3 regions of the Blautia sp. ZXY-1-B12 genome follow, and region 1 is predicted to be linked to each of the others. Evidence: a T-box and tRNA genes for the amino acid it is inferred to sense, from the RefSeq annotation. Region 1 holds a T-box; the other regions hold tRNA genes.
What was found. A T-box is a leader RNA that pairs with one kind of tRNA and senses whether it is charged. The one in region 1 lies ahead of thrS (threonine--tRNA ligase), so its partner is inferred to be a tRNA-Thr.

Region 1 (12,121 bases):
CGCATTCTGTCATTTTTACAGTATCTTTTACAGCAGTCCTTTTCATATACTCTGTTCCGTACACAATGTTCTGCATTTCAGAAAACAGATTACTCTGTACGAATTCCGCATGCTCTGCCACTTCCAGTGTCCGTGCATTCCGCACAGCCACTTTCAGTGCCTCATCTGACAGATCCACGCCTGTTCCGTGTGCATCAGCTCTCTCCTTCAGAATACTGATAAGAATACAGCCGGATCCTGTACACATATCAAGAATATATGGATTTTTCACAGCTTTCATGCATTCAAGAGCGGACTCCACAAGTGTTTCCGTATCCTGTCTGGGTACCAGTACATTCTTATCCACATAAAATTCATGCCCCATAAAAAAAGCCTGATGCGTCAGATGCTGCAGCGGTATGTGTCCCGCACGTCTGCTGATCAGTTCCAGATATCTTTCAGCAACACTTTCTGTGACACTTTCTTCTCCGTATGCAAAATAATACGCCCGGCTTTTTCCTGTGACATATTCCAGGAGAAGCCAGGCATCCAGCCCGGCTTCCTTAATCCCCGCCTGTGCAAGGATCATCTGTCCTTTTTTTAATAATCCTGTCAGAGTTTCTCCGTTCATTGTTCTGCTTCAACTCCAAATTCTTCCTTCAGATATGCTTTCCAGTCAAAAACCGCCTCTACAGCCCTAATCGCAACCTCTGCCATATCTGCTGTCGGTTCCTTAGTTGTAAGTTTCTGCATTGCCAGACCCGGTTTACTGAAAAAGTCAGCAAGTTTGCTGTCTGATCTTCCAGCCCACTGAATAATCTCAAAAGATATTCCTGCTACAACCGGCACCATAAGAAGTCTTCCAAACAGTCTCACCCAGTAAAATGGAACCAATACAAAAATAAAATGCAGAAAAATGCTGACCAGCATAACCAGAAACAGAAAACTGGTTCCACATCTCTTATGCAGTCTGGAGCTTGCAAGAACATTATCCACCGTAAGCGGCAGTCCATGTTCCACGCAGTTAATGCACTTATGCTCTGCTCCATGATACATAAATGTTCTCTGAATATCCTTCATTCTGGAAATCAGAAGCATATATCCCATAAACAATGCAAGCTTTACAAATGCCTCAACTATTGTAACTGCAAATTCCGAAGCGCCAACCCTTCTGCAAAGACTTGCAAGGGCGTATGGCAGCAACATAAAGGCGGCAACTGATACCACGATCGAGACAGCAACTGTCACATATAACAGCCATTTGAACTGCTTATCTTCTTTTGCCTTTTTTGCAGCAAGCTCCTCTTCTGAAAGAGCAGCATTCTTCTGCTTATCCTCTTCGTCCTCCTCATCCCCTGCGATCTCCGCTGAATACATCAGACATTTTGTGCCGACCACCAGAGAATCCACGAAGCTTACCACACCTCGGATCAGTGGATATTTGAGAAATTTTGCATTTCCGAATACACATTTGTAATCTTCTACTTTTAATTCAATCTCATTGTCCGGTCTGCGGACAGCAATGGAATATTTATCCTTATGGCGCATCATAATGCCTTCCATTACAGCCTGACCGCCGATGTTCGATGATTTCATTATATTTCTCCCAAAGAAACAAGAAAGGCTGAGATTTCCCAACCTCAACCTTCTCAATTCTTACTATATTCTGATTATTTGTTCAGGCCGTATTTCTTATTAAACTTATCGATACGTCCACGAGCCTGAGCTGCTTTCTGCTGACCTGTATAGAATGGATGACATTTAGAGCAGATTTCTACGTGGATGTCCTGTTTTGTAGATCCTGTTACGAATGTGTTACCACAGTTGCAGGTTACAGTTGCCTGATAATAATTAGGATGGATTCCTTCTCTCATGATTTTCACCTCTCTGTAAAGATTCTATTTTCTATTCGTATTCATTTGACGAATTTACTATTAAACAGCTTTATGAGTATAACATATCGTCCCATGGAATGCAAGTTATTTTAAAATTTATTTTAAAATTTATTTAATATTTTTGTTACTGAGAACGGAGCGAACAGTAACTGTTTTTTTACAACGTTTCAGATAAACTTCTGTTTTTTTACAGTCTGCACAAATTCAGCATTATTTTTTGTACGGGTAAACATATTCAGGATCTGTTCTACCGCATCTTCTGACTTCATTCCATTGAGGGCTTTTCGCATAATGTAAACCGCTTCCTGTTCTTCTTTACTCAGCAGCAGATCCTCTCTTCTTGTACCGGATTTCTGGATATCAATTGCAGGGAATACCCGCTTTTCTTGCAGTTTTCGGTCAAGCACCAGTTCCATATTACCGGTTCCCTTAAATTCTTCATAAATTACATCATCCATTTTACTTCCCGTATCCACAAGCGCTGTAGCAAGAATAGTAAGGCTTCCGCCCTCTCTCATATTTCTGGCCGCACCAAAAAAGCGTTTCGGCATATGAAGAGCCGCCGGGTCCAGACCACCGGAAAGAGTTCGTCCGCTGGGCGGTATGATCAGGTTGTATGCCCTTGCCAGTCTTGTAATAGAATCAAGAAGAATTGTAACGTCTTTTTTATGTTCCACCAGACGACGTGCACGTTCTATTACCATTTCAGACACACGTTTATGATGTTCCGGAAGCTCATCAAATGTAGAATAAATGACTTCCACATTATCGCCACAGATGGCCTCCCTGATATCTGTAACCTCCTCAGGACGCTCATCGATCAGAAGAATGATCAGATGCATGTCCGGATTGTTTCTCAGAATAGACTTTGCCACATCTTTCAGCAAAGTTGTCTTACCGGCTTTCGGAGGAGATACGATCATTCCTCTCTGTCCTTTACCGATAGGGCTGATCAGATCTACGATCCTCATGGCAACTGTGCCGCCCGGTCTTTCCATTATCAGTCTCTCATTTGGAAAAATCGGTGTCATATCTTCAAAATTATATCGTCTCTGCCCTTCACTGGGATGGAATCCGTTGATAGAGGTCACATATAGCAGGGCACTGAATTTCTCTCCCTGTGTTTTGATACGGATATTCCCCTTAATAATATCACCTGTTTTCAGGTTAAATCTGCGTATCTGAGAAGGTGATACATAAATATCATTTTCCCCCGGAAGATAATTCTCACATCGGATAAACCCATATCCATCCGGAAGTACCTCAAGGATTCCGTCTGCTCTCTCTCCACTGTCAAGCTGTACTGCCTCTGCCGGGGCATGATACTGTGTACGTTCCAGTGTTTTGTTATACTGGGGGATTCTCTCTCCGTTACCTTCCACTTCACTCTGCTGCGGTTTCTCCCGGACTGTTTCCTGTTTTTTTGTCTCACCTTCCAGTTCATCTTCGTGAAGCATTCTCTCGATCAATTCCGGTTTTCTCAATGCTGAAACCCCTTTTAATCCTCTGGCTTTTGCCAAATCCTTTAAAGTTGCCAGTGATAATGATTCATACTTTTCTCTCATAAAATAATCCTCTGCTTTTTGTTTTGATTGTTAATATTGATAATTATTTTTATTTTTGTTTTTTTGACTTCCTATGTATCTGAGCAATTTATTCTTTATTAACTTTTCCTGTAACAGTTAGTGGGATAATCTGTCTGAAGTGACACGAATATCAGATCTGCAGCAATGCATATCGCAGGAAAATTATACTCCTGCTCCTGTGTCGACAAGTTAATTCCTGTAGTAATCCTGTCTGCACACCGGTATCTTTATATTTATCTTAGCACATCTTCTTCATAATTGACAATACCATATTATTCCAAATCTTTATTATTGGCAAGCTGTTTTATACGTCATAAAACTGATATTATCGACATAAAAGCAGAAATCCGGAGACATAAAATATGTCCCCGGATTTCCGGTAAATCAGATATTAATAACACTTATTTAAGAAGACAATTAATGTACCAGATTTCCCACTAATCCATAAGAAACAATATACATAATGACAGTTGCCATAATAATGCCACAAAAAATTGCCAGAGAGGACTTCTTAATATCAATTTCCAGAAGAGATGCAATCAGAGATCCTGTCCATGCCCCTGTTCCCGGAAGCGGAATTCCCACAAACAGCATCAGTCCCCAAAACTCATATTTCTTTACCTGATCACTTTTTCTCATTGCCCTGTCTTCCAATTTCATAACAAGTCCCCGAAAGAGTTTCGTCTTTTTTAAAACCTTGAAAATCTGTCTGATAAACAACAGAATAAACGGAATAGGAATAATATTTCCAACAATACACAGTGGAATTGCCTTTGCAGCCGATATCTTAAGTAAGGATGCTGCAAGCAATCCTCCCCTGAGTTCCAAAAGCGGAATCATTGAAATAATAAAAACTGCCCCTTCCGGTGAAATATATTGTGACAGATTCTGCGAGAACCAATGTACCAGTGCTTCCATAAAACCTCCTAACTTTTACTTCAGATAATCCTTCAAAAAATCAATAAATTTCTGCATTTCTTCCTTTGTTCCAACTGTGATACGAAGGAAATTGTCAATTCTGTCCTTCTGGAAGTAACGAACATAAATATGCTGCCCTCTCAATGCCTCAAAAAGTTCTTTCGCAGGACAGGTTTTATGCGTAGCAAAAATAAAGTTAGACATAGAATCCTGAAAAGAGAATCCCAGTGCCTTCAATTCTTTCTTTGTCCATTCTCTTGTCTCTATGATTTTATTACATGTCTCATCAAAATATGCTTTATCTTCAACTGCCGCCACACCTGCAGCAATCGCTGTACGGTCCATAGTATAAGAATTAAAAGAATACTTCACATCATTCAGGAATCTGATCAGTTTCTCATTTCCACACGCAAAACCAATTCTCATCCCAGCCATAGAACGTGACTTGGAAAATGTCTGTACGACCAGAAGGTTGTCATATTTTTCAATCAATGGAAGCGCCGACTGACCACCAAAATCCACATAAGCCTCGTCCACGATCACAATCACATCAGGATTATGGCGGATAATATCCTCCACTTCCTCCAGCGGCATCTCCACACCTGTCGGCGCATTCGGATTCGGGAATACAATTCCTCCGTTTTCTCTGAAATAATCTTCCTTCCTTATATGAAAGTTCTCATCCAGTGCCGGTCTCTCATATGGAATGCGAAACAGGTCTGCCCATACATCATAAAAAGAATATGTGATATCCGGAAAAAGAACCGGCTTCTGTGAATTAAAGAATGTAAGGAAACTCATGGCAAGCACATCATCGGAACCTACTCCCACAAAAACCTGTTCATCCTTCAGCCTGTAATTCTTTGCAATGGCATGTACCAGTTCTCCTGCTGTAGGATCCGGATAAAGTCTCATAGTATCTGTATCCATCTCCCTCAACGCCTTCTCCACTCCAGGTGCCGGCGGATACGGATTCTCGTTGGTATTCAGCTTGATCATATCCGGCTGATTGGGCTGCTCGCCTGGTGTATATGGTATTACTTTACGTATATTTTCTTCCCATCTGCTCATTTATCTGATTCCTTTCATGTTTTTTATTGTTTTTCACTTTCGTCAGTATAACATTAATCTCTATTTTCGTAAATCAACTTTTTGCATTTTACTGATTGACAAACCCACTTTGCAAGTTTATAATAGGCGGCAGAAAAGATAAGAAGGATCAAAACGTTGAAGAGAAGAGTACGCTGAGGAACGTTACAGAGAGAAATGTATACCGGTGCAAGCATTTCATCGCGAACCAGCCGAAGACCACCTCTGAGTGACTTTAATACAGTCCGGTGATTCCGTTACCATCGAATGAAGCGGTTCTGATCAGATGATTTATCCATCAGTAATGTATCAGAACAACCGGGGTGGAACCGCGAGTAATGTTATCTCGTCCCCTACAGTATTTAACCGTACTGTAGGGGATTTTTTTATTCTTTCTTTTACCCCTTCGCAGTACAAAAAACTGTTACTGTTCACTCCGTTCTCAACAACACGCTCCGTGGGATATCAACAGTGAACAGCAACTATAACAAATCCATACTAACGTAAAGGAGATAATCATCATGATCGTAACATTAAAAGACGGCTCAAAAAAAGAATACGCTGAAGCAAAATCCGTAATCGACATTGCTTACAACATCAGCGAGGGACTTGCACGTGCTGCCTGTGCAGGAGAAGTAAACGGAGAAGTTGTAGACCTGAGAACAGTTATTGACAGTGACTGCGAATTAAACATCCTGACAGCAAAAGATGAAAAAGGACTTGCAGTTCTCCGCCATACAGCATCCCACGTACTTGCCCAGGCAGTACAGACCTTATTCCCGGATGCAAAGGTTGCTATCGGACCTTCTATTGATACAGGATTCTACTATGATTTCGACTGCCCTCCATTCTCCCGTGATGACCTGGATGCAATCGAAAAAGAAATGAAAAAGATCATCAAAAAAGGCGCTAAGATTGAACGCTTCACAAAATCAAGAGAAGATGCCATCGCATACTTCCAGGAGAAAAATGAACCATACAAGGTAGAACTTATCGAAGATCTTCCGGAAGGCTCCGAAATCTCTTTCTATTCCCAGGGAGACTGGACAGACCTCTGCGCAGGTCCTCACCTTATGAGCGTAAAGGGTGTAAAAGCATTCAAGCTTCTCTCCTCCTCCAGCGCCTACTGGAGAGGCAGTGAAAAGAACGCAATGCTCACACGTATCTACGGAACAGCTTATGCTTCCAAGGATGAGTTAAAAGAACATCTGGAACAGATGGAAGAAGCAAAAAAACGCGATCACAATAAACTTGGACGTGAAATGAAAATCTTCACAACTGTAGATGTAATCGGTCAGGGACTTCCACTTATCATGCCAAACGGTGTAATCATGATGCAGGAGCTTCAGCGCTGGATTGAAGACGAAGAAACAAAACGCGGATATATCAGAACAAAAACTCCGTTAATGGCAAAGAGCGACCTCTACAAGATTTCCGGACACTGGGATCATTACAAAGAGGGCATGTTCGTTCTCGGCGACGAAGAAACAGACAAAGAAGTATTTGCGCTTCGTCCTATGACATGCCCATTCCAGTACTATGTATACAAAGCAGAACAGCACAGCTATCGTGATCTGCCTCTTCGTTACGGTGAAACATCCACTCTGTTCCGTAATGAGGATTCCGGGGAAATGCATGGTCTGACACGTGTGCGTCAGTTCACGATCTCCGAAGGTCATCTGATCGTAAGACCTGACCAGATGGTAAAAGAATTTAAAGACTGTATCGCACTTGCACAGTACTGTCTGCAGGTTCTTGGTGTAGAGGAGGACGTAACCTATCACCTTTCCAAATGGGATCCTAACAACAGAGAGAAATACATCGGTGATGCAGAAGTGTGGAATCAGACAGAAGCTCATATCCGTCAGATGCTTGAAGAACTGAACATTCCATTTACAGAGGATGTTGGAGAAGCTGCATTCTACGGACCTAAGGTTGATATCAATGCCAAAAATGTATACGGAAAAGAAGATACAATGATCACGATCCAGTGGGATGCTCTTCTTGCTGAACAGTTTGATATGTACTACATCGATGAAAATGGTGAGAAACAGCGTCCATACATCATCCACCGTACATCCATGGGATGCTATGAGAGAACACTGGCATGGCTGATTGAGAAATATGCAGGTATGTTCCCGACTTGGCTCTGCCCAGAACAGGTTCGTGTAATTCCGATCTCTGAGAAATTCCACAACTATGCCGCCAAAGTGGAAGCACAGTTAAAAGAAAACGGAATCCGCTGCTCCGTTGACCAGCGTTCCGAGAAAATGGGCTACAAGATTCGTGAAGCACGTCTTGCAAGAGTTCCATATATGCTCATCGTCGGTGCCAAAGAGGAAGAAGAAGGCAAGGTTTCCGTAAGAAGCCGTTACCTCGGTGATGAAGGAATGAAAGACCTTGGTGATTTCCTTGCAGCGATCAAAGAAGAAATCAAGAATAAAACAATCCGCAAAATTGAAGTACAGGAAGAGAATAAATAATCTTCCCTTTCAGATAAGTACAGAAACTGTTATTTCTGTTAAAAACAGGGCTGTCGTCAATGAACTTTTGGTTCATACGACAGCCCTGTTTTATTATTCTTTCACTTTTTCCTCAAAATATCAGCATTTTAACCGAATCAAATAAAAGAAAACACTTCCCGTGCTGATCGCACAGCTTCGAAGCGCAGACTTTCTGAAATTCGACATGGGACAGGTGTATGTAATGATCGCCTTTTCCATCTTCCCGGTCATCATTGTTTACATTCTTCTTTCCAGATTCATTGTAGAAGGTGTTTCCGCAGGTGCGGTCAAGGGTTAAATACAAAAAGCTGTCTGTTCCGGATGCAGATACCTCCGGAAGCCAGACAGCTTTTTTAATTATTTACAGTACTGTTCTGTAATGATGTTACTGTTTACAGCTCAGAGTTTTATTTTCTTAAATCTCAGCCAGTTTCAGCAGATCCGGGATCTTGGATTCCCAACCAAGTGCCATGATATGTACACCCTGACAGTATGGCTTGCACTCTTTGATGATACGTGCAGCGATCTCAACACCTGTGATACCTGCTTTTGTCTTTTCTTTGTCTGCTTTCAGTTCCTCGAGCATTTCGTCCGGAACATGAATGCCGGCAACGTTGTTGTTCATGAATTTAGCCATTCCAGCGGACTTCGGAATGATGATACCAACCTGTACAGGTTTTCCGAACTGTTTTGCTTTTTCCATAAATTTGATGAATTTCTCCGGCTCAAATACTGCCTGTGTCTGGAAGTATTCTGCACCTGCAGCTACTTTTCTTTCCATTTTTGCAAGCTGTGCGTCAACGGAATCGCTGCATGGAGATACAACAGCACCCTTGGAGAATTTTGGCGGCTCACCAACCAGTTCGTTTCCGCCAAGATCCACACCGGATTCCAGAAGCTTCACTGTGTGAAGAAGGGATACGGAGTCAAGGTCGAATACAGGTTTTGCCTGTGGGTGGTCACCCATCTTTGTATGGTCACCTGTAAGGCAGAGGATGTTGTCAATACCCAGCATTGCAGCGCTGAGAAGATCAGACTCCAGAGCGATACGGTTTCTGTCACGGCATGCCAGCTGGAAGATCGGATTCATGCCTGCATCCTTGAGAACTTTACACATTGCAAGAGATCCAAGACGCATAACAGAAGACTGGTTATCAGTTACGTTAACTGCATGAACATCCTTGAGGTATGTTTTTGCTTCTTCTACCAGTTCATCTACGTGGATTCCTTTTGGCGGTCCTACTTCTGCAGAAACTACAAATTCACCACGGTCGAATAATTCTTTCATTTTCATTGTACATTGCTCCAATCATTATAATCTATTTTAATTCATCGTCTGTTGCAAAGTTATGAATCTGTGTCGGACATTTCAGCGCGTCAAGGCGTCCGATCTCTTTCAGACGTCTGTAGATGCGTTCCCATCCACATTCCATTTCGCTGTCCACTTCACATTTACCGTTCTTGGAACCGCCGCACTGGCCATTCACAAGGCTCTTTGAACATGCTGTGATCGGGCAGATTCCGCCTGTCAGGTTCAGGTAGCATTCACCGCACTGGTCACATTTGTACTCTAACGGTGTCACGCCCTGGAAACCTGGTACCGGGTATGTATCGCAGGCTGCACAGACCATCTTATCTTCCAGATATTCTGAAACGGTCTGTACACCAACACCGCAGGAGAATACCAGAACCAGATCTGCTTCCTGGATCTTGCTCATATGTTTCTTAAGACGTAATTCCATATTTTCCGGATTACAGATGTAATCAGTTGTCATGATTCCTGTCACATTTCCTTCAGCTGCAAGTTCCTTCTGAAGTCGGGCAGCTTCTTTTTCCGGAAAACGAACTTCCTTACATCCATGACAGTTGATAATGAAAACTTTCTTTCCGGCTGTCAGTGATGTAATCGCTTCTTTTGCTTTTAACTGGGTAATCAACATATTACTTCATCCCCCTTACTGCATTTTTTCCGGCTTTGATACTGTTAATGATCGGAATCTTGGAAGAACAGATATACTGACAGCATCTGCACTCAACACAATCCATAACGTTCATGTCTTTCATGCCCTGCCAGTTCTCGTCTTTCGCATATTTCACGAAATACAGAGGTGAAAGCTCCATCGGACAGACATCTACGCAGCGTCCGCACTTGATACACGGCTGTTCTTTTGTCTCATCCGGTTCAACGGCAATGATACCATTGGAGCCTTTCATCATCGGTACATCCAGTGTGTTCAGAGGGAATCCCATCATTGGTCCGCCCATCTTAACCAGAACATCGTCATCTGTAAATCCGCCGCAGTAATCGATCAGCTCTCTTACGCTTGTACCGATCTTGATAACGAAGTTTCCAGGATTCTTGATCTTCTCGCCTGTTACTGTAGCAACACGCTCAACCAGAGGCATTCCTGTCTGGATCGCATCGGAGATTGCTTTTACTGTACTGATATTATCTACTACAACGCCGACATCTGCCGGAAGACCGCCGCTTGGAACAATTCTTCCCATAACTCGCTTAATGAGAGTTTTCTCAGCGCCCTGCGGGTATTTGGTTCTTGCAACAAATACTTCCATGTTTCCGATGTCAGCAACTTTTTTCTGCATTAATTCAATGGCATCCGGCTTATTGTCCTCGATAACGATGATACCCTTCTCGGCACCTGTTGTCTTAAGGACTGCTTTCAGGCCAAAAATAATGTCATCTGCATACTCAAGGAGTACTCTGTGGTCTGCTGTTAACAGAGGCTCACATTCACATCCGTTGAGAAGGATGGTATCTACCGGTTTTGCAGGTTTAAGTTTGACACAGGTCGGGAAACCTGCACCGCCCATACCAACGATTCCGGCTTCACGAATGATATCAATGATCTCATCCGGAGTAAGATTGTCAAGATCACCATGTGGCTGTACGGATTCGTGCAGAGTATTTTTTCCATCCGATTCAATAACAACAGCCATCACTTCGCTTCCACGTGTGCCATGCATACGCGGTTCAACAGCAACTACGGTTCCGCTTACGCTGGAATGTACCGGAGCACTGATAAATCCGGCAGCTTCACCGATCTTCTGACCAACTTTTACAGTGTCACCAACCTGAACGATCGGATTAGCCGGTGCGCCCAGATGCTGTGACATGGAGATTACAACTGTCTTCGGATCCGGGAATTTCTTCAGAGCGATGTGCTCACTGAATTCCTTGCGTTCTGACGGATGAACACCGCCGTAATATCCGTCCAGTCTTTCTTCTCTGATGGACTTCACATAGTCGTTGATCACTTTGAAATTAACTTTGGAGAAATCACGAACCTGTACAGGCTGGTTTAAGAATTCTTCCAGACGTCCCTGTTTTGCAAGTCTCTGGTAAATCTTCTCCCATGCACAGTCTTTATTCGGATCTACTTCGCATTTTCCATTCTTTGCTCCACCGCACTGTCCATTGACAAGACTCTTTGAACAGTCAACGATCGGACAGACACCTCCGGTAATGTTCAGATAACACTGCGCACATGCGTCACAGCTCTTCTTGGTAAGTGCCATGCCATGATGACCTCTGTAGTTAAGGGTGTTGCTTGCAGCAACTACCGGCTTACCTGCCAGATCCGCAACGGTCTGAATACCAAGGCCACAGGAAATTACTACTACATTCTCTGTACCTTCCGGAATCAGATCCTGTAATTTTCTTTCTGTGTGCATCTTGTTGCATAAGAAATCAAATTTTGCACTGCCTGTAACATTCTTTCCCTGATCTGCAGCGAATTTCAGAAATTCGTCACAATCCGGTTCGTCAACAGTTTCAAATTCTTTGAAACATTTGTTGCAGGCAATCACAAACAGGTTGTCCTTACCGTCAAGCACTGATGCAAGTTCATCACTGCTTTTCAGTTTGTACTTAGTATAGTTTTCCAATTGCTCACCTTCCTCACGATAAAATTTTATCCTTATGATATCTGTTCTTATCCGTTCCCTCCATCTCTGCACTCAAAAAAGGGCTAATAAAACCAGATAAATAAGTTCAATACATATACCTTATTAAATGTAACATAAAATGCACATTTTATCCAGTTTTATTAGCAAATTTTATAAATTTCTTCTATGATTTCATCCTAAAATTCTATGAAGTGCAGATATTTGTACTGTAAAGGATGTGGAA
Region 2 (12,121 bases), on a different contig from region 1:
GTTCCGGTGGGAAACGTGTATGCACGGTGTCATAAACACCCTCTGCTAAATCTTTATCAATGATATTCTCAATAAAATTTTTGGAAACTGTTTCGTTCTCCATCTTCTTCCCTCCTGTTGTCGTATTTTATACTGTTTTTTCACACATCTATATATAAAAAATACAACTGAATATTTTTTATGTCGAATGAATTTATATTATCATTGGAAATTCCATCTGTCAACCGTTTACACAACAGTGACAGGCCTTATATTTCTCAGACGTTACTGTTCACTCCGTTCACAGTAACGTAGCCAAAATTCATTCCAGATTGCCTGCGGCAATGGAATTTTGGCTTGTATGTCTCGGGATTTTGCATATTCATGCCAAAACACCTCGCGGGACAGTGGTGTGTGAACAGTAACTCTCAGACTTCATCTGCACTCTCTTTCAGCAGCTCATATCCTTGACTAACATCTTGCAAAATATTATAATTATATCAACATATCAAGGAGGTGCGGCAATATGAGTAATGCACTACCAATTGAAGATTTAAGTAAAACTTACCTGGAACATTCTATGGTTATCAATAACTTTGTTATCAAGATCGGCAGCCAAATCAAAGACAGCTTATGTCGTGTCTTTGGTGATGGTGTTCAGTATGAATGGCGTGAAAATGATGATAAAGTAATCATTCCTGACGTATCAATCATCTGTAACCTGAGAGACCGTAAGAACATTTCTTTCACTGGCATTCCCCGCTTTGTGATGGAAGTTTTGTCCAATGCCACAGAAGAATATGATCGACATGAAAAGATGGATATTTATTGCAAGGTCGGTGTCTCTGAGTATTGGATCGTTGACTGGAGAAAAAAATCTGTAGAGATTTATCTCTTCGATTTCAAAGAAGATGGCACTGGTTATCCGTATCTTTATAAGACTGTCACAGCCCAGAATAAAGAAGATTTACATCTGGTTATGTTTCCGAATCTGAAGATAACCTTTGACGAGCTGTTCGACATTGGTGAATATTAACGAAAAATAAGGCATAAACCAAGGAAATAGTTTACTCTTTTTATTTGTTTCAGAATGTTTCAGAATCACTTGCATATTGATTTCCTGATCTGCATATGCTATAATGCCAGTAGGCGAAAAGAAATAGCAAGTCCATGTAGACAAAAAGAATGAAGCCCTCAGTAGTGCGAATACTGGGGGCTTCTTCTTATTTTTTATGGCAGACAAGAAACTGCCAGGTTAGTGTTGCCCTACTTATCTCCGTCTAACCATTTGCAAACATAATAGGCAGCTATGCTTGCCATAAAGGTGACAAGAAAAGAAACAGCAAGATTCTCCATATAGACTTCACCTCCTCCCGTTGCCGGGTATCGGTTGGACAACACTGTAAGTATAACATATCTCTTGTCATTCTGGAAGTACAAACAGTTCTTAGAAGTTTATAAAATAATACTGGGTTTATTCGAGTATATCATCCTAAAATCATCTTCAGGAATAGGAAGAGTCTCAGTACAAAAACTGCAATTCTGAGCAGTATCCCGGAACTGCAAATTGCACAAAAAAAATAATCAGAACCTATGTCCTGATTATCTTGAGTAACTTTTTGAGTAACTTTGATTTACTGGCACCTCACAAACCCAGTAAATAAGCCATTCTTAGCAAGCTGATGACGGGAATTGAACCCGTGACCCCTTCCTTACCAAGGAAGTGCTCTACCTCTGAGCCACATCAGCATTGTGTCGGATTTACCGCTCACATTTAAATATACTACCAGAACTTGTTTGTATTGTCAATCCCTATTTTTAACTTTTTGATTTTTATTTTTGGGTTTTATACAGATATCTTTCTATTTTTGATATTGCTCCAACTGCTCTCTGATCTTGGTTCGGATACGCTGTAATGCATTATCTATGGATTTGGGTGTTTTTCCCATGATCCAGGCAATCTCTCCGTATCCGTTTCCTGCCAGATAATATTCAAGAACCTGGTTCTCCATTGGACTTAACGTTGCTGTTATCTCCTGCTCCAGATCCTGGACATTCTCTTGGTCAATAATGATAGACTCCGGGTTCTCTCCCCAGTTATCTCCAAGATGTTCTTCATTTTCCCCATCCTGTTCGCTGAGGGAAATATAGGAATTCAGCGGCTGGTGCTTCTGCCTGTTGGAACTCTGGATGGCGTTGTAGATCTGTCTGTCCACACATATACTGGCAAAGGTCTGGAATGCAGCATCCCTGTCCGGCTGGTAATCGCGGACTGCCTTAAACAGTCCGATCATGCCTTCCTGTATCAGGTCATCGTTCTCCCCGCCTATCAGGAACATGGTCCTTGCTTTCTTGCGGACCATGTTCTTGTATTTTTCCATCAGATAGTCGAGGATTTCTGATTCCCCGTTTTTGAAACGGGAAATTAATTCTTCATCTTTAATTCCGTCATACTGTTTCATCAATTTAACCCTTCCGTTTTCTGAAAATCTCTATCATTCGCCCAGAGGGCTTCTTATAGCATAACAATATTGTGGAATAATTTTCTGCTGCAAAAATTCCTCTTAATAATCGCTGCACATCCTCACGAAGCCTTTATCTCAGACTGAGATAAACTTATTTCTTCTGCAGTCTCTGACGTACAATCTCATATCCAAGTACTCCGGCTGCCACAGATGCATTGAGGGAATCAATGTCACCCTTCATAGGAATAGATGCCACGAAATCACACTTCTCACGGATCAGTCTGCTTACACCTTCACCTTCATTGCCGATCACTACGCCGATCGGACCTGTCAGGTTAAGATTGTACATGGTTTCACCGCCCATATCTGCACATACAAACCACATGCCCTGTTCTTTCAGTTCATCGATGGTATGTCCCAGATTGGTAACTTTTGCAACAGGTGTATAGTTTAATGCACCTGCTGAAGTCTTGGCAACTGTGGAAGTCAGTCCAACTGCTCTTCTCTTGGGAATAATCACCCCATGTGCACCTGCAAGGTTTGCTGTACGGATGATCGCACCAAGATTATGAGGATCCTCAATATTATCCAGGATAAAGATAAAGGGATCTTCTCCTTTTTCCTTTGCCTTCGCAAGAATATCTTCTACACTTGCATATTCATAGGCTGCCACCTGAGCGATCACGCCCTGATGTGCGCCTGTCTCGCTTAACTGATCCAGACGTTCTTTTGCCACATAATTAATAATCGTATCTTTTTTTCTTGCCTCTCTGGCAATAGTGCGGACCGGTCCGTCCTGGCATCCGTCCAGGATAAAAAGCTTATCTACACATTTGCCGGAACGAAAGGCTTCCAGAACCGCATTGCGTCCTTCTATCTGTTCACTCATATCTTATCCTCTCCGATCCCTACACGGACCAGTTCTATGATCCTGCTGAAATCATCTTTTAAATATAAATAGCCCATCAGAGCTTCAAACCCTGTTGCCCTGCGGTAGTCTGCCATAGTTGCATGTTTGGCCATTGTAGGAGAATGAGCATTCCTTCCTCTTCTGTAAACGCTGTGTTCCTCCTCTGTAAGCATGGGCTCAATCACTTCCATCATGGAAGACTGAGTTCCTGCCTTAACCAGACTGCTGGCTTTTCTGTGAAGCTGGTTTACCGGACAGTTGCCTTTTTTTACAAGGATCGTGCGGATCACCAGTTCATAGACGCCATCTCCGATATACGCCAATGTCAGCGGAGAATAGGTTCGTAAGTCTTTATCCTCCAAATGAAATACCTGATTAAGCAAACCTTTCAAACTACTTAAACTCTCTTCATTAAGCCCGTTTGTCTCACTCATATTATTCAAGCTCGCTTCCATTTTACTCCCTCGCGGGTATCCTTAAGGATGATTCCCTTAGCCAGAAGCTCATCTCTGATCTCATCTGCTCTTGCGAAATTCTTTGCTTTTCTTGCTTCCTGACGCTCTGCGATCAGGTCTTCGATTTCTTTATCAAGGATTTCTTCTGTTTTCACAGCCTTCAGACCAAGTACATCGCATAATTTCACCATTGTGTCAAGAAGTGCTCCTGCAAATTCTGCGGAACTTGCCTCTGATACATTTGTATTTGCAAATTTAACCAGTTCAAAAATTGCTGCCAGTGCATCTGCTGTGTTGAAATCATCATCCATAGCTTCTTCAAATTTCTTTACGAATTCCTGTGCCTGTGCAAGCAGTTCTTTCTCTGCATCTGTTGCAGTTTCTGTCTGTGCTGCTGCTTTTCTGTCCTTTAAGTTTGCTGCTGCATCTGTGATACGTTCTAATGCATTCTTTGCAGCTTCCATCAGATCTGCGCTGAAATTCAGCGGACTTCTGTAATGGGCGTTCAGCATGAAGAAACGAAGCACCTGCAGGTCATACTGTTCACTGATTTCACGAACAGTACGGAAGTTTCCAAGAGACTTGGACATTTTTCTGTTATCAATATTTAAGAATGCATTGTGCATCCAGTATTTTGCAAAGATTTTGTCGTTGCAGCATTCACTCTGTGCGATCTCGTTCTCATGGTGAGGAAAGATCAGGTCTTCTCCGCCTGCATGGATATCAATCTCATCACCAAGGTATTTTTTCGCCATAACAGAACACTCAATATGCCATCCCGGACGTCCATCACACCATGGTGAAGGCCAGGATGGTTCTCCCTCTTTCTTCGGTTTCCAGAGAACAAAATCCAGTGAATCTTCTTTCTGGTCTTCACCGGATACCTGCAGAGAACGGAAGCCGGACTGCAGATCATCCAGGTTCTTGTGCGAAAGTTTGCCATATTCTTTGAACTTCTTAACTCTGAAATAAACAGTACCGTCTGCTGCCGGATAAGCATATCCCTTATCAACCAGAGTCTGGATCATACTGATCATTCCGTCGATTTCCTGTGTTGCCTGCGGATTAGTTGTTGCAGGCTTCACATTCATGCCGTCCATATCTTTTCTGCATTCAGCAATATAGCGCTCGGAAATCTCCTGCGCACTTACACCTTCTTCGATAGCCTTCTTAATAATCTTGTCATCAACGTCTGTAAAGTTGGATACAAAATTCACTTCGTAGCCTTTGTATTCCATATATCGGCGTACGGTATCGAAAATGATCATCGGACGTGCATTTCCGATATGGATCAGGTTGTATACAGTCGGACCGCAGACATACATACGAACTTTTCCCTCTTCGAGAGGTACGAATTCTTCTTTTCTACGTGTCAGTGTGTTAAAAAGTTTCATGTTCTATTCCTCCAGTTTTCTCTATCATTAACTCTCTTTTCTTTCATTAAGAAGACAGATTGCCTGAGACGCAATTCCTTCTTCTCTTCCCGTAAATCCCAGTTTTTCCTCTGTAGTGGCCTTAATGTTCAGCTGAGACTCATTGATTCCCATTGCTTTCGCCATATTGGCTCTCATCTGTGGAATATGAGGTGCCATCTTTGGTTTCTGTGCAATGATCGTTGCATCTATATTTCCGATCTCATAGTGGTGTTCTCTCAAAAGCTTCGTCACATGCTCCAGCAGCAGAATACTGGAAATCCCTTTATATGCAGGGTCTGTATCAGGAAAATGTTTTCCGATATCGCCCAGTGCTGCTGCTCCCAGAAGTGCATCCATAACTGCATGGATCAGTACATCTGCATCTGAATGTCCCAGGAGACCTTTCTCCCAGTCTATCTTCACACCACCCAGGATCAGATCTCTGCCTTCGGTCAGCCTGTGTACATCATATCCCATTCCAACACGCATAATCATTCTCCTCTTATATCCAGCATCTTGCTGATTCTCAATAAGCTTAACCGTCTCCTTGTATAAGGAGCAAGTCTGAGGCTTGGCAAAACAGCCGATTCATCGAGTCCGATATCATAAACGGTTTTCGCGCATCCGGCTTTCTCCAGCAAACGGAACATAGTCTGTTCACTGGGAAGCTCATCAATAATCTCCTCTATCCCGTTCAGGCATTTTTCCAGATGCTGGGGTGAAATAGTTTCTAACAATTCCGGCTCGTTTTCTTTTCTTATTTCTTCCAGAAGTCCTTTTTTTCCAAAAGTTTCTTTCAGAAGCTCCTCGTCCTCATTCTCATAGGGTTTTGCGTGACATCGTCCCTGTGTGATGGCTGCAGCGATACGCTTGTATTCTTCCAGTACAAGAAGTGCTGCTACAGAAACCTTCTCTCCGTGGAGTGCATCCAGCGGACCATTGATCACTTCCATATCCCACAGATGTGTGACCTGGTGCTCTGCACAGGACGCAGGCCTTGAATTACCAATCATCTGCATTGCAAGTCCGGAAAGAATCAATGCATACATAAGCTGTTCGCATTCATCTTCCTCTCCCTCTGTAATATCCTGAATCGAAGATTTCACAGTTTTTAACGCTTTCTCTTCCAACTTTACAGTTTCGCGGCAAAAATACTCTCCGGTGACCAGGTTCGCGATCTTCCAGTCTGCAAGACAGATGTATTTCGCCATCAGATCTGAAATCCCGGCTGCAGTCAGGCGCTGTGGTGCTTTTGAAAAAATATCTGTATCTGCATATACACAGATCGGAGCTACTGAAGGCACAGTCTTCTTTACTCCATCCAGGGTCATTGCTGCTACTGTTGTTACAAATCCATCTCCACTTGCTGCGGTAGGCACTGAAATGAAAGGTACTTTGTAATTATGTGCAATATAACGGCTGATATCATGGATCGTGCCTGCTCCTACTGCAAGGATCAGGTCAATGTCCTCTTCCATGTTGTTCTCCACAATTTTTATTGCATGCCGGTCTGCCTGAAGTCCCTCTGCATCCAGAACAAGTACCTGGCACCTGTCATAGATATCCTCCATAAGTTCCTCTGTTGCTGCATAGGTATTGGTATCGCAGATGACCAGCGGGGATATGTACTCTCTGAGCATTCCCTCTGACATCTCTTCTTCAAGCTTCTCTACAGCTCCGGCTTCTATCAAAATCTCTTTCACTGCAATCTGGTGTTCCCTGCCGCAGCTGCAAGGTCGGGCAAAATCGTCCGCATCAACTCGCATTTAAATTCTTCCTCCTGACTTTCCTGAATCAAGCGGATAAAATCATCCGTTTGACTATCTGCTCATAATTGAATAGTTGTTTCACAACCTGATTCGGTTAAACTTTTTTTCTATAGGCATAGTTCGTTGGTATTATACATGATTTTCCTATAAAAATCAATCATTCCGCGCAGGTCTGGCGGCTACAGGTTCAAATAATTATATACAATCTTTGAAATATTCTGTATGTTCGTCACCGCCGTACTCTCCGGGCAGTTTTCAGACATCACACATAGGATATAAGTTGTCTTTTCGCCATAGACAATTGCGATATCGTGCTGATCCTGATCTGTCTCGCCGGTCTTGTTGGCAGATTTTATTCCATCCGGAAGTCCCTGGGGGATTTTCCAGGTGTTTTCCTGATTTGACAGAAGATTTAACATTTCTTCTGATGCATCTTTGCTGACACATTCCCCCTTGTAGATTTTTTCAAGCAGAGTGCCGCAATCTTTTACAGAAGTCATGTTTCTGCCACCCAGACTCTCCTGTGCGGATGCTGCAGGATGGAGGGTGTGCTGCACACTTGTCTCTGTATAGCCCTCTTTTTCCAGATATTTGTTAATATCCTCCGCACCTTTTTTGAAATCAAGGGAATCTGTCTGAAGCTTCACCAGTTCATTGCAGGATTCATTGTCACTGACTGTGATCATATTCCACAGCAGGTCATTTAATTTTACATCTACAGTTTTTGTATCTGCAGTATTTAATTTCTTTGCCTCATCTGCCTTTACCTGCTCCATGTCCTCATATGTCTTTGCCATTACAAAGGCTTTGATCAGACTTGCAGAATAAAGGGAAGTATCATTGATCAGGATTTCCTTTTCTTCATTAAGGTCTTTCACATAAACACTCCAGGTTCCCTGATATCCGGACAGCATCTTCTCAAGCTGAGGCTTCAGATTATCCATCCCAAGATCATCCATATTCACGATCTTTCCCGTATCATCCACAATAAAACCATCATCCGTCACTGTGCTTTCCTGAAGCAGGGCGCCATTTGTACCGCCAAAATAATAGCTCCCGTCAAAATTCATTTCATAACAGTCCATCTCAAGTGAATGGATGCCAGGCTCGGTTACCAGTCTGCCATTTTCATCAAAATAATAATATCCGTTCAGAGTAATCCCGTCTATTGCCAGATTGTCAATATACCTTACCTGCGGTGCTGCTGACAGACGCCCCAGATTGTTCACAAAGTAATATCCGTCAAATTTCTCTGCCTCCTGGGCATTCTGTGTATCAGCTTCCTCATCTGTCTTATCCCCAAACACTGCAACACCTTTCAGATGCTCCATATGAGGACTGCAGGCTTTGAATTTCCCATCTGTATCATGGTAATAATATCCGTCAAATACAGTTCCGTCTATCTCATAATCCTGAAAATAATGGATCTCCGCCTGGGTACTTCCGGCGCCATTCACATCCAGACAGTAAAATCCGTCACTCTTCATCATATATTTCCCGCTTCCGTCTCCCATTGGCTGAATCTGTGCCTGCCCGGTGACAGATGCAAGACTCTGCTGTGCAGCCATAACAGGAACCGGCAAAACCAGTGCCATGGAAATGGCTCCGGCCAGACTTCCGGCTATGATATAACTTTTAATATAATATTTCGCTGTTTGTCTATTTTTTCTCATGCAAAACTCCTTTTACGGTTTCTTTTCACATCCCATTCACAGTAAGCAAAGTATATATTGTTTTATTCAGGATAGCAAGATTTTTATCTTTTTTCCAGCAAAGACCAGAATCTCAGTATCAGTGTTCAGTTCAGTTCTTTTCTCTGATCCTCTTCCAGAAGCTTCCCAGCTGTTCTTCCACAGTATTTAAAGTACAGTTTCCCCTGTCAGACCACTCAGCAGGAAATAGATTCCTGTAATCTTTCCCTGCAAATCTCTCGTCCAGCAGAAGTATGATCCCTGTGTCCTCCTGGGTTCTGATCACACGCCCGGCTGACTGCAGCACCTTATTCATCCCCGGATATCTGTATGCATAATCAAATCCGTTCACACCTTTTTTATCATAATACTGTCTGAGGATTTCCCTTTCTGTTCCGATCTGAGGAAGACCGGTTCCTATAATGATCGCTCCGATCAGCTTCTCTCCCATCAAGTCAATCCCCTCTGAAAAAATCCCGCCCATTACGCAAAATCCCACCAGTGTTCCCTCTGATGCAGAAAATTCCTCCAGAAATTCCTCTTTCTCCCTCTCATTCATTCCCGATGTCTGCGAAATACAGCGAACCCATTCCGCTGAAAACTCATTCTCATACACCTCCAGAACATCTTCCATAAATTTATAAGAAGGAAAGAATACCATATAATTTCCTTTTCTTGTCCATACAGTTCTGGCAATGTAAGATGCGATCCTGTGATATTCCTCATATCCTCTTCTGGTATACCTGCTGCTCACATCCCGTCCTGTGAGAATGCACCTGTTCTCCTGCCTGAAAGGAGAAGTCACATAAATCCCATAGTCATCCTTTCTGGTGCTTAAAAGTGTACGGTAATAATCCATGGGAAGCAGAGTCGCAGAAAAGAAAACCGCACTTTTTCCCTTTTCCAGACATCTATGAATATTTGCTGCAGGATTTACACAGAAAAGCCGCAGAATCACCTTTCCCCCTTCTCCCATTTCTGTATAAACCACATAATTTTCATCCAGAAGTTCATCAATGTTCAGGAAATCTCTCACACAGAAGTAAAATTCCAGCAACTGCTCCGGAAGTTCCTTTCCATGAAGTTCCTCCAGAAGCTTGTCCATCTCCCCCATCACCTGAAGCATTCCCAGGGAAACTGCTCCGGGATTTGGCAGGATTTCATACTCTGTACACTCCTTTTCCAGAATTCGAAGCTGTCTGTTCACTTTTTCCAGTGCTCGCACCAGACCTTTACTGTAATCCCCGGCCAGTCTCTTCGCCTCCAGTACATCCGCTCTGTCCACATGAGCACTGTACATTTCCCTTCCCCTGTCCACCAGATTGTGAGCTTCATCAATCAGAAAAATGTATTCTCCGGAAGTACCCTCCCCGAAAAATCTTTTCAGATAAACATTGGGATCAAATACATAATTATAATCACAGATCACAGCGTCCACCCAGACTGCCAGATCCAGGCACATTTCAAAGGGACACACCTGCCATTTCTTCGCATATTCCAGCAGAGTATCCCTGTCATAGCTGTCCTGCGTGGTCCACAGTTCAAAAACAGCATCATTCACTCTGTCCAGATGTCCTCTCGCCCACAGACAGTTCTCAGGATTGCATTCTGTTTTATCGCAGAAGCACAGCTTTTCCTTCGCGGTAATGGTTATCACTTTAAATTTCAGTCCATGCTCCTTTAATATGGAGAAAGCTTCTTCAGCCACAGTCCTGGTAATGGTCTTTGCTGTAAGATAGAAAATATTTTCCCCCAGCCCTGCACCAACTGCTCTCACTGCAGGAAAGATCGTGGACATGGTCTTTCCTACTCCTGTAGGTGCCTGGACAAAAATCTGTCTTTCTGTGGATATAGTGTGATATACACCGGATACGATTTTTCGCTGTCCCTCACGATATTCAAAAGGGAACTCCAGATCACTCATGGACGCATTCCGTTCTTTTTTCCATGCAAGCTGGTATGCGATCCATTTATGATACCTGTCCAAAAGATTCTGGTACCACAGTCTGAGTTCTTCCAGCGTATATTCTTCTCTGAAAAACTTAAGCTCCTCTGTGTCCAGATTCCCATATGTCATCTGCACTCCGATCTTCTCCGTTTTTTGCTCCTGTGCGTAGATCCAGGCATAACACATTGCCTGTGCACGGTGAACCTCCACAGGCTTTTCCAACTGACTGACATCTGCATAAACACCCTTAATTTCATCGATCCAGCACTGTCCATCCTCTGTGAAGATTCCGTCAGCTCTGCCCTCTACCTGGATACTTACATCTTCATATTCTGTTTTATATTTAAGAGAGACCTCCGCTCTGTAATGGCTTCCCATCCTGCCCTGTATTTTTCTGTGCAGTCTGCTGCCCTTCTGCATTGCTTCTCTGTCAGAAGATCCTCCCCGGTTGTCAAGATCCCCGCTTCTTAATATAAACTCCACCAGATTTCTGACGGAAATACGAACCACCGGCTTATCCATATCAAAACACCTCACGCAACAATAGCTACCAAATAGTTACCCAACATCGTCCGTTCATTATAACACAGAATTCATCATCATGTAAAAACTCCTGAATTCAAGAAAGAATCCTGCTTGCAGGATTCTCCGCCTGCAACAGGTCGCTTCAGCGACATAATTCCGCTCCGTCGCAGTGCGATCCTGCCCGGAGGGCTTTTTTATGTTATAGGAACATTACAGAGTAATTTCCTATAATATAAAAAGCCGCCAGAAATCTCTATGCTGATTTCTGACGGTCCATTATTTTATTTATCCTATGATTGGTAAACATCATATCCACAAATTGCTCCGCTGTGAAGGAGCTCCTGCAATTCTCAATTAGATCTGGGTAATTACAAAGATATCATAAATTGCCTTTACCGCAGTTTCAAAATCTCTGTTCTCCACACCGATAATGATATTCAGCTCACTGGAACCCTGGTCGATCATCTTCACATTTACATTTGCATGGGCAAGTGCTGAGAAGATTCTTCCTGCTGTACCTCTGGTGGATTTCATACCACGTCCTACAACAGCGATCAGTGCAAGGTCAGATTCCATTTCTACGAAATCCGGCTGTACTGCACGATGAATTCCGGCAATTACCTGCTGTTCCTTTTCTTCGAATTCATCCTGATGTACATATACAGTCATTGTATCGATTCCTGATGGAACATGCTCAAAGCTGATTCCCTGATCTTCGAATACCTGAAGTACCTTACGTCCGAAACCAACCTCACTGTTCATCATGGATTTCTCAATATTGATAGAACAGAATCCCTTCTTACCTGCAATACCTGTGATTGTAAATTTCGGTTTCTTGCATGTGCTCTCAACAATAAAAGTACCCTTGTCTTCCGGTCTGTTTGTGTTTTTGATATTGATCGGAATTCCCTCTTTACGAACCGGGAAGATCGCATCTTCATGAAGAACAGTTGCACCCATATAA
Region 3 (8,423 bases), on a different contig from region 1:
ATTTGGATCACTTAGGTCACCGGTGGTGGGATAATAAAAATCACCCTCATTAACAGCTATTTTTACTGTATAGTCTCCTGCGTTTACCGGAAAACCATTTATTAATTTATCTTCAGGAAAATATTTTACTGTAATATTTTCTGCCATATCCTTAAAGCTGACCTTGGGAATAACAGTAACAGGTTTGGAATTGCCATCATATGTAAGGTCAGTAGGCGGGTTAAAGTTAAAATCATTAATGGTTATAGTATGTTTGCCTTTTTGGGTGAATGTGCCTGACGTAAAAATATAACATCGATTTTTACTTCCAACAGTTACAAAATGATCTTCTCCAGTCAGCCAGGCATACAGATTGCCATCTGAGAGATGGCTGGATGGCGTCCAAGGTTTGTCATCTATAGTTGTTACCGTAGAAGAGCTTGTATTTGAAATTTCACACAGATATAGCTGGCTTCCGTTCTGAGACTGACGAGGAATACAGCCAATGGAAGAACCTTTTACTGATCCGCCGGAAATAAAAATATCAGAACAAGTGCCACTGGTATTAGTGCATCCTGCACCACCTAAAGTATGACCACTACCGATACCAGCGCCATAAGTGGAAGTTGCAGTTACAGTGCTACTAGAAATATTAATATTAGAGCAATTGCCACTGGTATTAGAGCTATCTTCACCACCAATAGCCAAACCACTACCGATACCAGCGCCAGAAGTGGAAGTTGCAGTCACAGTGCTATTAGAAATAGTAATGTCAGAGCAATTGCCGCTGGTATCACTACCTGTACCACTTGAAGCCCGACCACTACCGATACCAGCGCCATCAATGGAAGTTGCAGTTACAGTGCTATTAGAAATATTAATATTAGAGCAATTGCCACTGATACCATTACCTGAAGCCTGACCACTACCGATACCAGCGCCAGAAGTGGAAGTTGCAGTCACAGTGCTATTAGAAATAGTAATATCAGAGCAATTGCCACTGATACCAGCATTTGAAGCCAAACCACTACCGATACCAGCGCCAGAAGTGGAACTTGCTGTTACAGAGACACCTGAAATAACGATATTAGAGACAAACGACTCATTCATGCCACTGCCGATTCCGGCACCATAACCAGCCGGTTCCAGTTTTGACGAAAACGGATAAGGTTGGTCCATAGCTTTGTTTGACGCATCTAGACATCCGGTATCTTTGCCTGGCTCATTACTTATTGTAAGTAATGAGCTATTGTTCTTCTGTAAACCTGCAGAAGATTTGTTAGTCGTTATCAATTCATTGTTACCTTGTAAATATATGAGGACTTCGACTTTGACACTATCCATAATATACAAAGCAGGACCATTAGAAGTGTTAATATTTAAGTTGTTCAGGTGAATTTCAACTTTACCCTGATTTGAATTGATATTTTGAATTACAATTCGGTTTGCGGTTACCTGATTGTTACTGGTAAATTTGTATGTTCCTGCAGCGTCAATTTTATAGATTCCATTATTAACTTTGGAATTGTTAGATAGATTAATTTCGCCATTTCCCTCACCTTGTGCAGCTGCCAGGACATTTTCTGTTTCGTCGCTGAATGCAGGAACATCTTCCGGGCTGAATACGGAAATATCTTCAGATGCTTCTTTTGCCGTATCCTGCTCCTCATCTGTAAAGATTTCAGGAGTTTCTTCAGTTACCTCTTCCAGATTCCCGGAAGTAAATTCCCCCGCAAATATAGCCTGGGGGAGCATGTTTGTGGAACACAGTGCAAGTGCCATAACCCCGGCTAATAATTTCTTTCTCATAAAGATCGCCTCCCTGTTATAAAATATATGTTTATAGGGATATTATACATCATGGAATGAAATTATATAATGCCCGTTAGAAGGCAAAAAAGTGCCTTTTTGCCATTATTTATTTACAAATGGTTTCAATTCTTCGCGTTTTTCTATACCTAGCAGATGGAAAATGCGGGAAAGATAATGTTTGATCGTATTGGGGGACAGAGACAGTTGTTTTGCGATTTCCTGATTGGTCCAGCCTTTGCTTGCGAGCATGGCTATGGAGTATTCCATAGGCATCAGTTTATCTGTAACAGAGGACTGAAGCTGTGGGTTATGAATAGCCATCCAACCACGACTGAAGGCAATAACTGCCTGGGAAAGCTGTCTGTAACTCTCCGGTTCTGCAGGTTTGATGCAGGCTTCAATCTGTCCAAGCATCAACCCATGATATTCGATAAACGGTTCCAGAAATCCATCCGGTTTTGCCATGTTCCATGCTTTTATCAGAGCTTCTCTGGCCTCATCCTGCTGCTTCAGGTTGATCAGACACATAATGATCACGCAGTAGAGATATTCCATGGCAACAGGGTAGCAGCCGTCAAGCATCAGAAAGACAGACTGACATAATCCCAGCGCCCGTTTATATTCTTTGTGAAGATAAGCGTTATGAGCGAGGACATAAACAGCATAAGCGCGAAGCCCGGAAGGTAAAGATGGCAGAAAATCCTGAAGAGGAGGAAGTCCGTCTGTGGGAAGATGCATCAGTACCATGGCCAGATAGTTGGCGAAAACACAGGAAGCCATGGCTCCTTTTGGTGCAGAACTGTCTTTTGCAACAAGAAGACATTCCTGAATATTTCTGAATCCCATTCTGGAAGCAGATGGATTGCCCAGAGTAAGATTGGAAAAAGAATATAAAAGTGCTGCGGACAGGCGCAGACAGAGATCTTTGTCCTGGAGATAAAGTTCCGCAATATTTCTGCATTCTTCTGCACGTCCTGAGAAATAATATAATTCAGCCTGTGCAATCTGCCGTTGATCCGGATCCTGAAAATTATCCACAGTAGCCTGTGCCTGTCCGGGAGTAAAAGAACTGTTCATCAAGGGCATAAGACGGGAAAGAGCAGAATCCTGAAAATTATCTGATGAATTCATTGTAAAAACACATCCTTATATAATAGTAACAAACCGGAACCGGTATCAGCGTAAACAGTCCGGTGTAAATGTAGGAATTAAAATGAAGCCCTGTCTGGCAGTGCAGCGGGCTTCATTATTGTCCGTTAAGGAAATATATAAATTAACATCCTCTTGATTTCATAAAGTCAAGAACCTCTTCTTTGGTGGACATAACGCGAAGAGCACCCTTGCGTGTGGTGATCAGAGAAGCTGCCGCATTTGCGAATGTGAGCAGTTCTTTTAAGTTCTCTTCTGTCAGATTGTCCAGGCCATGTTCCAGAACATAGTTTAAGGAACTTGCGCAGAAGGTATCGCCTGCACCTGTTGTCTCGATAGTCTTTTCCTGAAGGAAAGGAGCAGCTTCCACTTTCATGTCTTTGTAGTAAGCGCGGCTTCCGTCTTTTCCAAGTGTGATAAGGATAAGCGGAATGTTGTATTTCTCTTTCAGAAGTGCGGCACCCTTGTCATAGTCTGTAGTTCCGAACAGGAATTCAACTTCGTTATCTGAGATTTTCAGAATATCGCATTTGCCAAGGCCGTATTCGATCTCTGCCTTTGCGTCATCCAGAGATTTCCATAATGGCGGACGAAGATTCGGGTCAAAGCTGATGATACATCCGGCTTCTTTTGCAACATCGATGGCATAGCGGGTTGCTTCGCGTACTCCTTCGTGAGTGGAAGAAAGAGTTCCGAAGTGGAAGATTCTGGAATCTCTGATCAGGTCTTCCTGGATTTCATCCTTGGTGAGCATCATATCTGCACCCGGGTTACGGTAGAAGGAGAAATCTCTGTCTCCGTCAGGATAGGTATGTACGAATGCAAGTGTTGTATGTACTTCGTTATCAATTACAAGATTGCGGGTGTCGATTCCTACTTCCTCTACGGCATTCTTAAGCTGGGTTCCGAACATGTCGTTTCCGACTTTGCCGATGAATGCAGTTTTTTTGCCAAGCTTCTCAAGCATTGCAAGCACGTTGCATGGAGCACCGCCCGGATTGGCTTCCAGCATTGGATTCCCCTGTGCGCTGCTTCCGTTTTCAGTAAAGTCAATCAATAATTCGCCTAATGCGGTTACGTCAAAGGCTTTGTTTCCCATTTTGTATCCTCCTTGTTGTGATGGAAAGAAGCATAGTATCCGGAACAAGATTCTTTCCATAGTTAATAACATAAATTTAGCGCAGGAAAGGGAATTTGTCAAACAATTTTCTTTATTTTTTTGTGCAAAGATGCTAAAATAAACATAACTTGATTTGTTATTGTTTACAGGTGACGTTTAATGTACCATAAATACGCTGCCGGTAAGGGTAACCGATCATCGTATTTCTGACAATCGGGGAGGTAACGCAGCTATGGACGAAAAAGTATACGGCTATATGGACTGGCCGAGGATTGAAGCTATTGTGTATGGAGAGGAAACTGCTCCCAGAGATGTGATGGGACCAAGGATCACACAGGACGGAGTTCTTATTCAGGGATTTTTTCCTGATGCAGAAGAAGTCAGTGTGATCAGCGGAAAGAAAACCTATGTCTGCGAGAAAGAGGACGAGGCCGGATATTTTGCAGTATTGCTTCCTGTACGCAAGGTGCCGGAATACAGATTTCTTATAAAAATGGGAGAGACAGAGACAGAATGTTATGATCCCTATGCTTTTCCATGCCAGATCACAGAGGAAGAGGAGAAGGCTTTCTGCGCAGGTGTTTATTATGAGGCATATAAGAAGCTGGGCGCTCATCCAATGGAGATTAAAGGAGTGAAAGGTACTCTTTTTGCTGTCTGGGCTCCGAACGCAGTGAGTGTAAATATTGCAGGTGATTTTAATGGATGGATCGGACGTGCGACTATTATGCATCGTATGCCTATGTCCGGTATCTTTGAGCTGTTTGTACCCGGGGTAGAGGCAGGGACACATTATAAATATGAAATTAAAGTCAAAGGCGGCGAAGTTCTGTTAAAGGCTGATCCTTATGGGAACAGTGCAGACCATGATCCTGAGGGAGCATCTGTTGTAGCAGATGTAAGTGCTTTTCAGTGGAATGACGGAGACTGGATGAAAGAGCGTCACAGATTTGATGACAGGAAACAGCCGGTTTCTATATATGAAACATCTCTGGAGGAATGGAAATCCGCTGAGGAACTGGTGGAATTTCTGGCAGAGGAAGATTTTACCCATGTGGAACTCCATCCTGTGATGGAATATCTGGATGATATTACAGGTGGTTATTCTACATATGCATATTATGCACCTACTTCCAGATTTGGAAGCGTGGCGGATTTTCAGAAGCTGGTAGATGAGCTGCATCAGGCGGGGGTCGGTGTGATTCTGGACTGGACACCTGCACAGTTCCCGCGTTATGCCTCCGGTCTGGAGAAATTTGACGGAACACCTCTTTATGAGAGACAGAATCCGGCAGAGGCCATTCATCCGTTCTGGGGAACATTGCTCTATAATTACGGAAGCCCGATGGTGAAAGATTTCCTGATCTCCAATGCCTGCTTCTGGGCTGAGGTCTACCATGCTGACGGTCTGCGTATGGACGATGTGGATGCCATGCTGTATCTGGATTATGGCAGAAATCCGGGAGAGTGGACACCTAATATTTACGGAACCAATGAAAATCTGGATGCTCTGGAATTTCTGAAGCATCTGAATTCTGTGATAAAGGAGAGAAATCCCGGATTGCTTTTAGTTGCTCAGGAGAACGGACTCTGGCCGGAGCTGACAGACAGTGTGGAGAATGACCATCTGGGATTTGACTATAAGTGGAGTGGCGGATGGACAAAAGATCTGCTTGAATATTTGAGCAAGGATCCTATTGAGAGAAAGAATTACCATGATCAGCTGACTATGTCCATGCTCTATGCATACTGCGAACATTATATTCTGACGCTTGGCAGCAGGGATGTTGGTACATTGAAGGATTTCGCGGATAAGCTGCCGGGAAGTGAAGAACAGAAGAATGCGCAGATCAGAGAGGCTTATGCTTATATGATGCTTCATCCGGGATGCAAGATGATGGCACCGGATAAAGATATGCCAAAGGAACTGGAAGTATTTGTCAAAGACCTCAATAATATGTATCTTGCTCATCCTGCACTTTATCAGCTGGATGATGAATATGATGGATTTGAATGGGTTCAGCTGATGAAGTATGAGGAGAATGTGATCGCATTCATGAGAAAGACAGAGAAACCGGAAGAAACTGTTCTGGCTGTCTGCAATTTCGCGGCAATCCCATATGAAAACTACAATGTGGGAGTTCCTTTTGCCGGCAAATATAAAGAAATCTTTAACAGTGATGATAAAAAGTACGGTGGTAATGGTGTAGTAAATACGAGAGTTAAAGCAGCGAAGAAGGCTGAGTGTGATGAGAGAGAGTATTCCATCACAGTAAAGCTTCCGGCACTTGGCGTGGCAGTCTTTACCTGCACTCCGGAAGAAATTGAGAAAAAGCCTGCTGCCGAGCACAGCCAGATCAAGAAATCCATCACCAAGACAAGAACTGTACGAAAGGCTGCCGGGAAAACAAAAGCAGCTGTAAAAACTGCAGTGAAACCGGTGACGAAAAAGGTGACAAAAGAAGCACCCCAAATAGTGAATAAAACGGAGGAGAAAATACCGGTCAAAAAGGACTTGACAGAGAAGAAATAATATTATAAACTAAATGCTGTGGCTGTCAGAATTATCAATTTCTGACAGATTACAGCATAAGCTGAAATAGCTCAGTCGGTAGAGCACTTCACTCGTAATGAAGGGGTCGTGAGTTCGAGTCTCATTTTCAGCTTGAAAGATATTGGGCAATTGTAATTTTATAGAAAATCCGCTATACTGAAAAGCAGAGTATAGTGGATTTTTTATGTTTTTATGGAGGTTCGTATGGTGAGTACCTTAAAATTGCCGGTAGGAATTGAAATGATTGTAAAGAGAAATTTACGTTACTGTCCACACGCCACTATCCCGCGAGGTGTTTTGGCATGAATATGCAAAAATCCCGAGACATACAAGCCAAAATTCCATTGCCGCAGGCAATCTGGAATGAATTTTGGCTAAGTTACTGTGAACGGAGTGAACAGTAACAAATTTACTTGACAATCTCGGGCCTATCCTTTAATATAACTTTTGGATTATACCAAATAAATAATGACCGGGAATCTATCAAGAAGAATGGTTGATTTCCGGTTTTCTTATGTGGACATCATGGTCAGGAGTGCACGCAGACTGGATGGAACAGGACGGACCGGATATATCTATAATTGGAAAAATGGACATATACAGATGCGAAACCATGCAGAGACTGGCACTGTAACAGGCGTCAGCATTGGCATAAACCGATGTAGGGGCGAGAGCTTTTACGCGTGGTTTCGTATCTTTTTTAGTATAAAGAGGTATCTTTTTTATATGAAAGGAGCTGAGTATAGTTGGCAGAGGTTTCACTTGAACTGAAGGAGATAAAGAAAAGTTTTACAGAAGGCGAAGCAGTTCTGGATAATATCAGTCTTGAGATCAGTAAAGGGGAGTTTATTACTTTGCTGGGATCTTCGGGATGCGGCAAGACGACAACATTGCGAATCATTGCCGGTCTGGAACAGCCCGATGCAGGAAGTGTCTGGCTGGATGGCAGGGAAGTGACAGGTCTGGAGCCGAACCAGAGGGATGTGAATACAGTATTTCAGAATTATGCCCTCTTTCCACATATGAATGTTGCGGAGAATATTGGCTATGGTCTGAAACTGAAAAAAGTTCCTAAGAGTGAGATCAGGAAAAAAGTTTCTCAGATGCTGGAACTGGTGCAGCTTGAAGGATATGAAAAAAGAAAGCCTTCCGAACTCTCGGGCGGTCAGAAACAGAGAGTTGCCATTGCGAGAGCACTGGTGAATAATCCCAAAGTTCTGCTTCTGGATGAGCCGCTGGGAGCACTGGATCTGCAGCTTCGCCGCGCGATGCAGATAGAACTGAAGCATCTGCAGAAGAAACTGGGAATTACATTTATCTATATCACTCATGATCAGGAAGAAGCTATCAACATGTCTGACAGGATTGCGGTGATGAGGGACGGACGTATTGAGCAGATCGGAACACCGGATGAAATCTATAATCATCCAAAGACCAGTTATGTGGCAACATTTGTAGGAAATGCGAATATCCTGCATGGAGTTGCAGAGAGTATTCAGGGAGAGAATGCAATCGTAAAAATTGGAAATGACAAGGTAATTGTAAAGCTTGAAACAAGTCAGCAGAATACAGGGGCAAAACAGCACCTTACAGCAGGAGAGAACGTAACTCTGGCTGTGAGAAGTGAAAATATATTGTTGCAGGAAGCTGCCGCAATCGGTGATACCGGTACAGATAACGGAGACACTGTTGATATAAGTGTGGCAGGCGGGATTTCGGATATACATGATACGAATAGTATATCGGGTTTACAGGCGACTGTTACAGAGAAGAACTTCGCAGGAGGTCAGCTTCGTGTAACTCTGAAGC

Region 2: it encodes a tRNA-Thr, which carries the amino acid that the T-box ahead of thrS (threonine--tRNA ligase) is inferred to sense. The anticodon was not compared.
Region 3: it encodes a tRNA-Thr, which carries the amino acid that the T-box ahead of thrS (threonine--tRNA ligase) is inferred to sense. The anticodon was not compared.

What each region holds. Positions count from the first base shown of each region.
Region 1 is NZ_JBWJVP010000176.1:1,054-13,174, reverse strand. Features, by position in the region: gene prmC (peptide chain release factor N(5)-glutamine methyltransferase) at 1-610, opposite strand, end outside; gene AC075L_RS09795 (DUF1385 domain-containing protein) at 607-1,575, opposite strand; gene rpmE (50S ribosomal protein L31) at 1,650-1,853, opposite strand; gene rho (transcription termination factor Rho) at 2,042-3,439, opposite strand; gene AC075L_RS09780 (COG2426 family protein) at 3,878-4,378, opposite strand; gene hisC (histidinol-phosphate transaminase) at 4,394-5,449, opposite strand; T-box leader at 5,597-5,824, shown strand; gene thrS (threonine--tRNA ligase) at 5,989-7,950, shown strand; partial or broken gene AC075L_RS09765 (carbohydrate ABC transporter permease) at 8,096-8,269, shown strand; gene AC075L_RS09760 (methylenetetrahydrofolate reductase) at 8,387-9,265, opposite strand; gene AC075L_RS09755 (methylenetetrahydrofolate reductase C-terminal domain-containing protein) at 9,291-9,911, opposite strand; gene rsxC (electron transport complex subunit RsxC) at 9,913-11,877, opposite strand.
Region 2 is NZ_JBWJVP010000275.1:591-12,711, forward strand. Features, by position in the region: partial or broken gene AC075L_RS19425 (glutamate--tRNA ligase family protein) at 1-103, opposite strand, end outside; gene AC075L_RS19430 (Uma2 family endonuclease) at 506-1,015, shown strand; tRNA gene AC075L_RS19435 (tRNA-Thr) at 1,657-1,728, opposite strand; gene sigH (RNA polymerase sporulation sigma factor SigH) at 1,842-2,441, opposite strand; gene rlmB (23S rRNA (guanosine(2251)-2'-O)-methyltransferase RlmB) at 2,596-3,333, opposite strand; gene AC075L_RS19450 (Mini-ribonuclease 3) at 3,330-3,809, opposite strand; gene cysS (cysteine--tRNA ligase) at 3,794-5,203, opposite strand; gene ispF (2-C-methyl-D-erythritol 2,4-cyclodiphosphate synthase) at 5,231-5,713, opposite strand; gene AC075L_RS19465 (sn-glycerol-1-phosphate dehydrogenase) at 5,716-6,990, opposite strand; gene AC075L_RS19470 (serine hydrolase) at 7,173-8,666, opposite strand; gene AC075L_RS19475 (ATP-dependent DNA helicase) at 8,797-11,154, opposite strand; gene AC075L_RS19480 (aspartate kinase) at 11,512-12,121, opposite strand, start outside.
Region 3 is NZ_JBWJVP010000221.1:648-9,070, reverse strand. Features, by position in the region: partial or broken gene AC075L_RS14665 (hypothetical protein) at 1-1,788, opposite strand, end outside; gene AC075L_RS14660 (helix-turn-helix domain-containing protein) at 1,894-2,922, opposite strand; gene AC075L_RS14655 (carbohydrate kinase family protein) at 3,065-4,039, opposite strand; gene glgB (1,4-alpha-glucan branching enzyme) at 4,293-6,593, shown strand; tRNA gene AC075L_RS14645 (tRNA-Thr) at 6,654-6,726, shown strand; gene AC075L_RS14640 (ABC transporter ATP-binding protein) at 7,361-8,423, shown strand, end outside.